DNA from 3 places in the Shewanella sp. MR-4 genome. Region 1 is predicted to be linked to each of the others. Evidence: predicted binding sites of a transcription regulator. Region 1 holds the regulator's gene; each other region holds the start of a gene.
The links. The regulator MetJ, encoded in region 1, represses methionine synthesis genes. The targets are predictions, from matches to a motif close to TAGACGTCTAGACGTCTA.
Positions count from the first base shown of each region.

Region 1 (3,407 bases):
ATCCATGGCGATAAGTGTGTGGGCTGTATGTACTGCGTGGCGGCGTGCCCCTACAAGGTGCGTTTTATGAATCCAGAAACCAAAGTGGCTGATAAGTGTAACTTCTGTAAGGACACGCGCTTAGCCCGAGGTGAAGAGCCCGCCTGTGTGACTGTGTGTCCGACCGATGCCTTAGTCTTTGGCGATGCCAACGATCCACAGAGTGAGGTCGCTATGCTACTCAACACTAAGATCACTTACCAAGATAAGACCCATTTAGGCACTCAGCCTAGGGTATATCGCGTTCCTACCAAAAGAGGGGGGATTTGATTATGAACAATACTTGGGGCGATATGGCGCAATATGATCCCGTTACTTGGCATTGGATCATCGCCGTGTATCTGTTTATGGCGGGCTTATCCGCCGGAAGTTTGCTGATTGGCATTGGTCTGCGTTGGTTTAATAAGGAGCAAGCGCAGGGTGAGACGAGTATTCTCAAGGCCGCTGCTATTATTGGCCCAGTGGCCATTTGCCTAGGCTTGGCATGTTTAGTGTTTGATTTAACGAAGCCTTTCCATTTTTGGCTGATTTTAATCAACTACAACTTCCAGTCTGTAATGGCAATTGGGGTGTTAGCGCTACTGGCTTACTCCCCCTTGGCATTTGCCTACGCGATTCTTGTGCTGCGCGATGAGCTGCCAAAGTGGGGCTTAGGTTTCCTCGTGCCTATCGCTAAGCTGCTGATGCCCTTTAGAAAACCGATTGAAGTGCTGCTGTTTATCCTCGCGATTGGCGTAGGTGCTTATACTGGCTTCTTAATTTCGGCCATGAATGCCTATCCGATGTTGAACACTGCGGTATTGCCAGCGCTGTTTTTAGTCTCTGGTTTATCGGCGGGCGCGGCGGCTAATGCGGTGCTGGCGCTGGTGATGTTCAAGACCGATAGCCACGACAAGACCTTAGCCAAAATGCATGGCTTAGAGCTGCCAGTGATGGCAATCGAAATCATGTTCCTGTTTATGTTGTTCTGCGCCTTGTACTTTAAGGGCGGAGCGGCAGCTGCGGCGCTAGCATCACTCACCTCTGGCGTGTGGGCGAGCGTATTCTGGATTGGCGTGGTCGGGATTGGTTTTGGTATTCCGCTGTTGTTTATGCTGTTGCCGACCGCGACTCGCCACAGCAAGGGGGCGATGATTATGGTGGCCTGCGCCAGCTTAACCGGTGTGTTAGCACTGAGACACTTTATTGTATATGCGGGACAAAGCTATCTAAGTTAGTGTTTTGGTTCAATGCAATATCGATGGGATACATCACCTATCCCCTGCAAGCAAAAAGCACCGATTAACGGTGCTTTTTTATGGGGGCGATTAGCAGGATTTTATTGCGGTAATTATTGCGGCAATAGCTCAATCACAGATTTCACCGTGAGCACTAAGGCGCTGATAGCGCAGAGGGCTAAGGTGGCCATCTTGGTCTTATGCTTATCCACATTCCCCACCAGTTTGCCTGCCACTAAATAGCCTAAAAACACTGATGGCAACAGCATCAGGGATAACCATAAATGCTTGATTTCGAGCAGACCCGTCACCCCAAGAATGACCAGGGCTATGGTCGAGCTGAAGATAAAGAAGGCTGACAATGCGGCGCGAAATTTGGAGGCATCCTTACCCGCCAACAGAATCGCCATCGGCGGACCACCAATGGCGGCGATATTACCGAAGATCCCCGAGACCACGCCCGCGCCAAACAGGGTTGCTTTGTTCACGGGAAGAGTCAATTTATACAGGCTCAGCACCACGGCGACTGCCACAATGCCAGCAATCGCCAGACCAAGAATCGGCTGCGGCGCAAACAGTAGCAGGCTGGCACCGATAAAACCTCCGGGCACTCGACCGATGAGCGCATATTGCAAACCATTGAATTCTAAATGGCCGCGTTCACGCAGCAGGGTGAGTAGGGCGATGGAAAAACCCATCACAATCACAGGGGCGGGCACTAATTCGGGGTCGACAATATACAGCAACGGGCTCGCCACCACGGCAAGGCCAAAGCCAATCAGACTCTGGGTGAGGGCACCTAAAAACACAATCACAGACGCAATGGCGAGCGTTTGTGGATCTATCAAGGAGAACATAGGATTCCATCAAAACAAAATAGGGATCGTTACTCTAACCCATCAAGCAAGATGAGTATTAACGATCCCTAATGATAAGTAGGATATTGGACGCTTAAGCGTTATTCCATATCTTCCCACTCGATCCCCATCTCGTCCATCAACCGTTTCGCTTCGGCGGGAATGCTGTCTGGGCAATCCTTCGATAGATCGGCATCATTAGGCAGAGGCTGGCCGGTGTAGGCATGCAAAAACGCTTCACACAAAAGTTCGCTATTCGTCGCGTGGCGCAGGTTGTTGACCTGACGACGGGTACGTTCATCCGTGAGGACTTTTAGCACTTTGAGCGGAATAGACACAGTAATTTTCTTTACTTGTTCATTCTTCTTGCCATGTTCAGCATAGGGGCTGATGTATTCCCCATTCCATTCAGTCATTGACTCACCTGTTATAACGCTAAATTCGGGGCAGATTTTAAACCCTTACAGATTACAGTCAAATTATTGCTACTATTTCTTAGTGATTGCAAACAGATTTCTTTATGTTTAGACGTCTAAACGTCTTAACGCCTATTGACGATGCCACTGGGCTTAGGTACATTTAGACGTCCAGACATCTCTTTGCGAACTTAGGAGTTCCCGATGACCGCAGGCAAATTAGTGACCGAACGTCAATTAGCCACATTAGCAGTGCGTCAGGGTATCGAAAGCGATACTCAGCATGGCGCGGTGGTGCCGCCAATTTACCTGTCGACTAATTACGCCTTCGATGGTCATAAAAATCCTCGCGAATTTGATTACAGTCGTTCCGGCAATCCTACCCGCAGCATCTTAGGTGATGCCTTAGCTAAGCTGGAAAAGGGCGCAACTGGCGTGGTGACTTGCACTGGCATGGCAGCCATTACCTTAGTCACTACCTTGCTCGGCCCAGATGACTTGCTGGTGGTTCCACACGATTGTTACGGCGGTTCGTACCGTTTATTCACCAACCTCGCGAAAAAAGGCCAATTTAAACTGCTGGTGGTCGATCAAACCGATGCTCAAGCGCTTGAGCAAGCCATCGCCCAGCAACCTAAGATGGTATGGATTGAAACCCCCTCTAACCCTCTGCTGCGAGTCGTCGATATCGAAGCTATCGCCAAGGCGAGCCACGCAGTGGGCGCTTTAGTGGTAGTGGACAACACTTTCCTCTCGCCCATTTTGCAGCAACCGCTGTTACTCGGTGCCGATATCGTTATCCACTCCACCACTAAGTACATCAATGGTCACAGCGATGTGGTGGGCGGCGCGGTGATCGCCAAAGATCCTCAACTCGG
Region 1 is NC_008321.1:4,112,381-4,115,787, reverse strand. It holds gene SHEWMR4_RS17980 (4Fe-4S dicluster domain-containing protein) at 1-309, shown strand, start outside; gene nrfD (NrfD/PsrC family molybdoenzyme membrane anchor subunit) at 312-1,256, shown strand; gene SHEWMR4_RS17970 (sulfite exporter TauE/SafE family protein) at 1,370-2,113, opposite strand; gene metJ (met regulon transcriptional regulator MetJ) at 2,215-2,529, opposite strand; gene metB (cystathionine gamma-synthase) at 2,752-3,407, shown strand, end outside.

Region 2 (3,407 bases), 1.6 Mb from region 1:
CGAAGATAATGTCTTCGGGCGGAAAGCCGACCTTATCGACCAGCACGCGATAGGCGCGGGTACAGATCTCGACTTTGCGCGCCTTAGTGTCGGCCTGACCTTGCTCGTCGAACGCCATAATAATGGCCGCGGCGCCGTAGCGTTTCACTAGGGTTGCCTGCTCGATAAACTTTTCTTCGCCTTCCTTCAAGGAGATAGAGTTGACGATTCCCTTGCCTTGAATACATTTGAGGCCCGCTTCAATCACCTCCCACTTTGAGGAGTCGATCATAATCGGCACACGGCTGATATCCGGCTCAGAGGCGATAAGATTTAAGAACTTATGCATTACCTCCACACCATCGAGCATGCCTTCGTCCATGTTGATGTCGATGATCTGCGCGCCGCTTTCTACCTGTTCACGGGCGACATCGAGCGCCTGCTCGAACTTGCCTTCTTTGATCAGTTTTAAAAACTTGGCTGAGCCAGTCACGTTGGTACGTTCGCCCACGTTCACAAACAGGGTTTGGGCGTCGATAGTGAGCGGTTCCAAACCCGATAAACGGCAGGCGACTGGGATCTCGGGTAATACCCGTGGCGCAAACGGCTCCACGGCTTCGCGAATGACTTTAATATGCTCGGGCGTGCTACCACAGCAGCCGCCGATAATGTTGAGCATGCCTTCACGGGCCCATTCTTGGATAACGCTCGCCATATCCTCTGGGGTTTCATCGTAACCGCCAAACTCGTTTGGTAGACCCGCGTTAGGGTGCGCCGAGACATAACATTCGGCGATGCGAGACAGTTCTTCGACGTAAGGGCGCAGCTCCTTAGGGCCGAGGGCACAGTTAAGGCCGATGGACAAGGGCTTGATATGGCGAAGGGAGTTATAAAAGGCTTCGGTGGTTTGTCCGGTCAGGGTTCGGCCCGAGGCATCGGTAATAGTGCCAGAGATCATTACAGGCAAACGTGCTGGCGAATTTGCCCCAAAGAGTTCATCGAACACGGTTTCGATAGCAAATAAGGCGGCCTTAGCGTTTAAGGTATCGAAGATGGTCTCGACCATAATGATATCGGCGCCGCCCTCAATTAAGGCGCGGGTCGATTCGCAGTAAGCGGTTACTAACTCATCGAAGTGGATATTGCGATATCCGGGATCGTTAACATCGGGACTGATAGAGCAAGTGCGGTTAGTGGGCCCTAACACACCGGCAACATAACGGGGTTTCCCCGTGGCCTTTTCGATTTCGTCACAGGCCTCACGGGCGAGGCGCGCACCTTCACGGTTAATTTCGGCGGACAGTGACTGCATGTCGTAGTCGGCCATGGCGATAGTGGTGGCGTTAAAGGTGTTGGTTTCAATAATATCGGAACCGGCTAATAGGTAGTCGATGTGAATTTGTTTGATGATGTGTGGCTGCGTGAGCACTAACAAATCGTTATTGCCCTTAACGTCGGTATGCCAATCCTTGAAACGCTCGCCACGGTAATCGGCTTCTTCCAGCTTGTAGCCTTGGATCATAGTGCCCATAGCGCCGTCTAAAATCAGAATGCGCTTTGACAACTGGTTGCGAATGTCTGCCAGTGTTTGGCTGGCTCGATGGAGAGATATCGCCATAAAATGATTACCTTTACTACAGCTAAGTTGAGTCCAAAGTACGCAATCGGGTGACAAATTGCATTTTATTATTGAATGTCGTTCGTTATGTTTTGGACATTTATACGTATAGACGTCCATAATACGCGACATCGGATTGTCAGGGCAAGGCTAAAGTTGGTATAGCATAGGCGAGATAACCCAGATAAAAACGATAAAAGGAAAGATCAGATGAAGCAGCTCAGGTTATTACTGTTACGCCATGGAGAATGCGAGGGCGGGGCGATTTTACGTGGCCGAGTCGATGTGCCACTGAGCGACAAGGGCTGGCGGCAGATGTCGGCGGCGGTGGAGGCGCAGGCGACTGTGTGCCACGGCATTTATAGCTCGACCTCAAGGCGCTGCGCCGAGTTTGCCAAGGCCTTTGCGGCTGAGCTGCATTCGAGTGCGTCCGTGGGCATGAGTTTAGATGCGCCCGCGCCTTTGCCGCTGAAGGTCAACTTGCTGGAGGAGTTACAGGAAATAGCCTTCGGCGATTGGGATGGTTGCCTGCTCGATGACTTATATCAACGCGACGGCGAGCGGATGGCGGCCTATTGGCAGAATCCCTGGGAGGTGACGCCGCCCAATGGCGAAGCCATGGCAAGTTTCGAAGCCCGAGTCGATGGGGCGATAGAACAAATCCTCGATAAAGAGTTTGCCCTGCTGGCGATGGATGATGAACAGGCCCACGGCGAGTTTAATGCCAATGCACCCGCGGCCAATATCTGGGTAGTGACCCACGGCGGGGTTATTCGCCATTTGATGTCAAGGGCGCTTGGGGCGGTGAAAACCTTAGGTTTTTACAGTCAGCTCGCCTTACCCGTGGCGGCGGTGGTGACGATTAATGTCCTCGAGGATGAGCAAGGTAAAAGATACTGGCGTTTAGACTGGCCCTCGGGCCACTGTGAGTAGCTTAAACGCATCTGCCATCGGTATGATGAAAATTTTCTGATTTAAACAGCATTGCCTAATGAGCAAGATATAGGATAATGCTTTTCCCTGACGTTTGAGCCAGATAACGAACCCAGTACGTTAAGCTCAAAGGTCGCAGAAATAGGTGTTAGGAATTTTGTGCGATTGAGTGCTATTGCTTAAAGGCAACAGTATTTAAGCGCGCCGGATAACCCAAACATAATAGGGAATCGGGGAGCTGCCCGTCAGTAGCCCGAACTGTACCCGCAACTGTGAGTAGTCGAAGCATTTTGCTTCTTACCTACGAGTCAGGATACCTGCCTATTTCTGTTTTCGCTGCGTGCAGCCTTAGTTCTCGAGCGGGTAACTCGAGGGAGCAGAAGATGACATTAATGAGTTTCGCCCTGTTGGCCCAAGCGGCGGCAGGCACAAATAACACCAATCAATATCCATGTGGGAGCAATCGTTAGTGATGCATTCCACATCGAGCCTTGCGCCCTTAGCGCCCGCTGCGACTTCCGCCAATATGGCACTTCAAGTGAGCCAATTGAGCTGGGCGATTGAGGGAAAAACCATTCTCTCGGAGATAAGCTTTGCCCTGCCGAAGGGGGAAATGCTCGGGCTGATTGGCCCCAATGGCGCGGGTAAATCCAGTTTGCTGCGCTGTTTATACCGCTTTATTCGCCCTGCTAAAGGGCATATCAGCCTGTTTTCGCAGGATATTAGCGAACTGTCGCCCAAGGCGTTTGCCTGTAAAGTGGCGGTGGTGCAGCAGGATACGCCGCAATATTTCGATATGACCACAGAGCAATTGGTTGCCATGGGACTCACGCCCCATAAGGGGATGTTTGATAGCCATTCCAGCGAAGACAGTGAC
Region 2 is NC_008321.1:991,872-995,278, forward strand. It holds gene metH (methionine synthase) at 1-1,597, opposite strand, end outside; gene SHEWMR4_RS04360 (histidine phosphatase family protein) at 1,808-2,530, shown strand; cobalamin riboswitch at 2,711-2,870, shown strand; gene SHEWMR4_RS04365 (ABC transporter ATP-binding protein) at 3,003-3,407, shown strand, end outside.
Region 2: metH (methionine synthase) is a predicted target of MetJ. The motif match lies at 1,699-1,716, and genes of this name have one in related genera.

Region 3 (3,407 bases), 1.4 Mb from region 1:
CGGTCAGTAACACTTGATTGCCACGCTGCACGAACTCAATAATTTGTCCGCCCTTGCGGTAGCCATCTTCTAATGCAATCTCGATAACGCTTTCTAAATTAATCGTTAATGCTGTGGTGCCCTGAAGAATATAGAGTGCGCGCTTGTTACCACCACGGTATTTCATCCGGGCAACGGTTTCTTGGCCCATGTAGCAGCCTTTGTTAAAGCTAATGCCGTTGATCGCCTGTAGATTACACATCTGCGGAACATACTGATTGGCATGGCTTGGTGCTAGGTTAGGGTAACCTGCGGTGATTTCTAACGCTTGCCAAGCGCTGGCATCAAAGACTGTGTGCTCGCCCACTAAGGCCGTTGCCGCTTCTGGCTGTAGCACCAGAATAAAACGGTCTGCATCCTTTAGGATGGCGCCATGTTCAACCAGTGTGAGTTCTTCAGTGATTTCACCGAAGTGTTGAGTCACAAACGGCACTGCTTGTTCGCCCGCCACACCGAGTAAGGTCCACTCGTCAGAGGCATTGCTCAGTGTCGCCTTACTAAATACCGCATATTTTTGCAGTTGCGGCAGGTCTAGCTCTAGGGTGTCCTTTGGCATCAGCATCAACAGCACATCTTGGATGGCGAAGGTGCGGAAGCTGGCGAGCATCTTACCCTTAGGGTCGCAATGTGCGCCCCAGCGCCATTGGTTGGCTTCGAGTGAGCTGATATCCGTGGTGACTTGGCCATGGATAAAACTGCGACCCTGTTCGCCGACCACTTTGATGAGGCCGAGGTGGGATAGGTTGGCGAGCATAAGTGGAGGCATTGAGGCGTCCAGATCCCAAGTGGGTGTCGAAACTGCAATAGTCATAGCGGAGATCCTGAAAATGAAGACGATGCAAGAGGCTAGATTGTAGCGGAATTAAGCGGCGCTCAAAAGCATAAGGCGCACATATCTTGAATGAAATGTGCGCCTTATAAATACACTCAAGCTGAGTGCGAAAAGCCTTAGAACAATACGCGGGTGCGCAGAGTGCCTTCAATGGCCTTAAGTTCGACCAGTGCTTCCTCGGCTTGGTGAGTATCGACTTCCATCACCACATAACCGATTTCAGCAGTGGTTTGCAGATACTGAGCGGCAATGTTGATGCCTTTTTCAGAGAAAGCTTTGTTGATTTTGATCAGCACGCCAGGACGGTTTTGGTGAATGTGCAGCAAGCGCGAAATGCCTTTGTGCATTGGCAGCGACACTTCAGGGAAGTTAACCGCAGAAACGGTCGAACCGTTATCTGAGTATTTGGCTAACTTACCAGCCACTTCGATACCGATATTTTCTTGGGCTTCAGCAGTACTGCCGCCCACGTGCGGGGTCAATAGCACATTGTCTAAGCCACGTAATGGGCTGATAAATTCATCATCATTCGATTGTGGCTCGACAGGGAATACGTCGATTGCCGCGCCCGCAAGGTGACGCTCTTTAAGGGCAACCGTCAGGGCATCGATATCAACCACAGTGCCGCGTGAGGCGTTGATGAAGATGCTGCCTTTACGCATGGCTGCAAATTCTGCTGCGCTGATCATATCTTTAGTTTGCGCTGTCTCAGGGACGTGTAAGCTCACCACATCGGACTGTGCCAGTAATTGTTCCATCGAATGGATTTGCTGAGCGTTACCTAATGGCAGTTTGTCTTCGATATCGAAAAACACCACGCGCATACCTAAGGTTTCAGCCAAGATCCCTAGCTGAGTACCAATATGGCCATAACCTATCACACCTAAGGTTTTGCCACGGACTTCGTAACTGCCTGCGGCTGTCTTCATCCAGCCACCACGGTGGGCAATCGCATTACGCTCAGGAATGCCGCGCATCAACATGATGATTTCGCCTAATACCAGTTCAGCTACGCTGCGGGTATTAGAAAACGGTGCGTTAAATACCGGGATACCGAGCAATTCGGCGGTCGCCAGATCCACCTGGTTAGTGCCGATACAGAAACAACCAATCGCAATCAGTTTTTCGGCACGTTTTAACACGTCAGCGGTCAATTGGGTACGGGAACGAATACCAACAAAGTGAGCATCTTTGATGGACTCGAGCAGGGCTTCATCACCTAAGGAGGCTTTGTGATACTCGATATTGGTGTATCCAGCACGTTCAAATACATCGACCGCAGATTGGTGGACGCCTTCCAACAACAGGATCTTGATCTTATCCTTGTCCAGCGAATGTTTCGCCATGATATGGGTACCCTCTAATTAATTGAAATGGTTCAGTGTGATATGCTGACAGCCTTGGACCTCCAAAGTAGCACTTTTTTTGCTCACTGTGGAGGGCTAGATGGCTAAAGTTAATATTCTAGAATTAGAACAATATCGCATAAGAGGAAGGAACATTGAATAACAAAATTGCTTGGTGCGGTATTTACCTCTCAGTTTTAATATGGTCGGCGATAAAACCCGCAGATCCATTCACTTGGTGGCTCGAAGCCTTGCCCGCATTAGTGGCCGTGCCCTTACTCTTTTTTACCCGCAAGCGTTTCCCGCTGACGCCCTTAGTGTATTTTTTGGTACTGGTACATTGCTGTGTGTTGTTTGTTGGCGCGCACTATACCTACGCCGAAGTGCCGCTGTTTGACACTATTGCCCAGTGGATGGGCAGCGAGCGCAATAACTACGACAAGGTTGGGCATTTTGCTCAAGGCTTTATTCCTGCCATGCTAGCCCGTGAGATTATGTTACGTAATCAAGCTGTTAAGCCTGGTGCTTGGTGTGCCTTTTTAGTCACCTGCTTTGTGTTGGCCTTTAGTGCCTTCTATGAACTGATTGAATGGTGGGTGGCCGCTGCAACTGGCGAAGGCGCCGAGGCCTTCTTAGGCACTCAGGGTTATGTGTGGGACACGCAATCGGATATGTTTTTAGCCCTAATAGGTGCCATTGTCGCGTTAATCAGTTTATCGCGTGTTCAGGATAAGCAAATAGCCAAACTTGTCGGTCAAGCTTAAACTCGAACCCTTATCGATAAATGCCCTCGAAGCTTCCATTCGAGGGGATTTTTTATTCCTCAAGTTGTCATCTTTTGCTGTTAGTTTTTTGTTTAAACTTTCGATTGAGTATCTTATAGACTAAGGTGCTGTTCCGACTGAATAGGATTAAGTTCTAGGATTAATCACTGCCTAATGGTGAATTCTTGGTCTGTTAGTCGAACTGACTATATAAAAAGAGTGATTATTTAGTACATTTGGGTGATGGCATTCATGCGGTAACTAGTCAGAATGGGCTATGTTAATTAATTGTACTTTGTGTACATTTGCCCTCTTCAGTTCAGCATTAGGTTATAAAAACTAAATACTTTTCAGGGAGAAGAGTAAAGTGAATACTATCAACGAGTTAGTTTTTCTGCATCAAGTGGCTGCGCCTTGCCATTTAGC
Region 3 is NC_008321.1:836,324-839,730, forward strand. It holds gene ygfZ (tRNA-modifying protein YgfZ) at 1-850, opposite strand, end outside; gene serA (phosphoglycerate dehydrogenase) at 988-2,217, opposite strand; gene SHEWMR4_RS03750 (DUF2238 domain-containing protein) at 2,373-2,981, shown strand; gene SHEWMR4_RS03755 (helix-turn-helix transcriptional regulator) at 3,349-3,407, shown strand, end outside.
Region 3: serA (phosphoglycerate dehydrogenase) is a predicted target of MetJ. The motif match lies at 2,307-2,324, and genes of this name have one in related genera.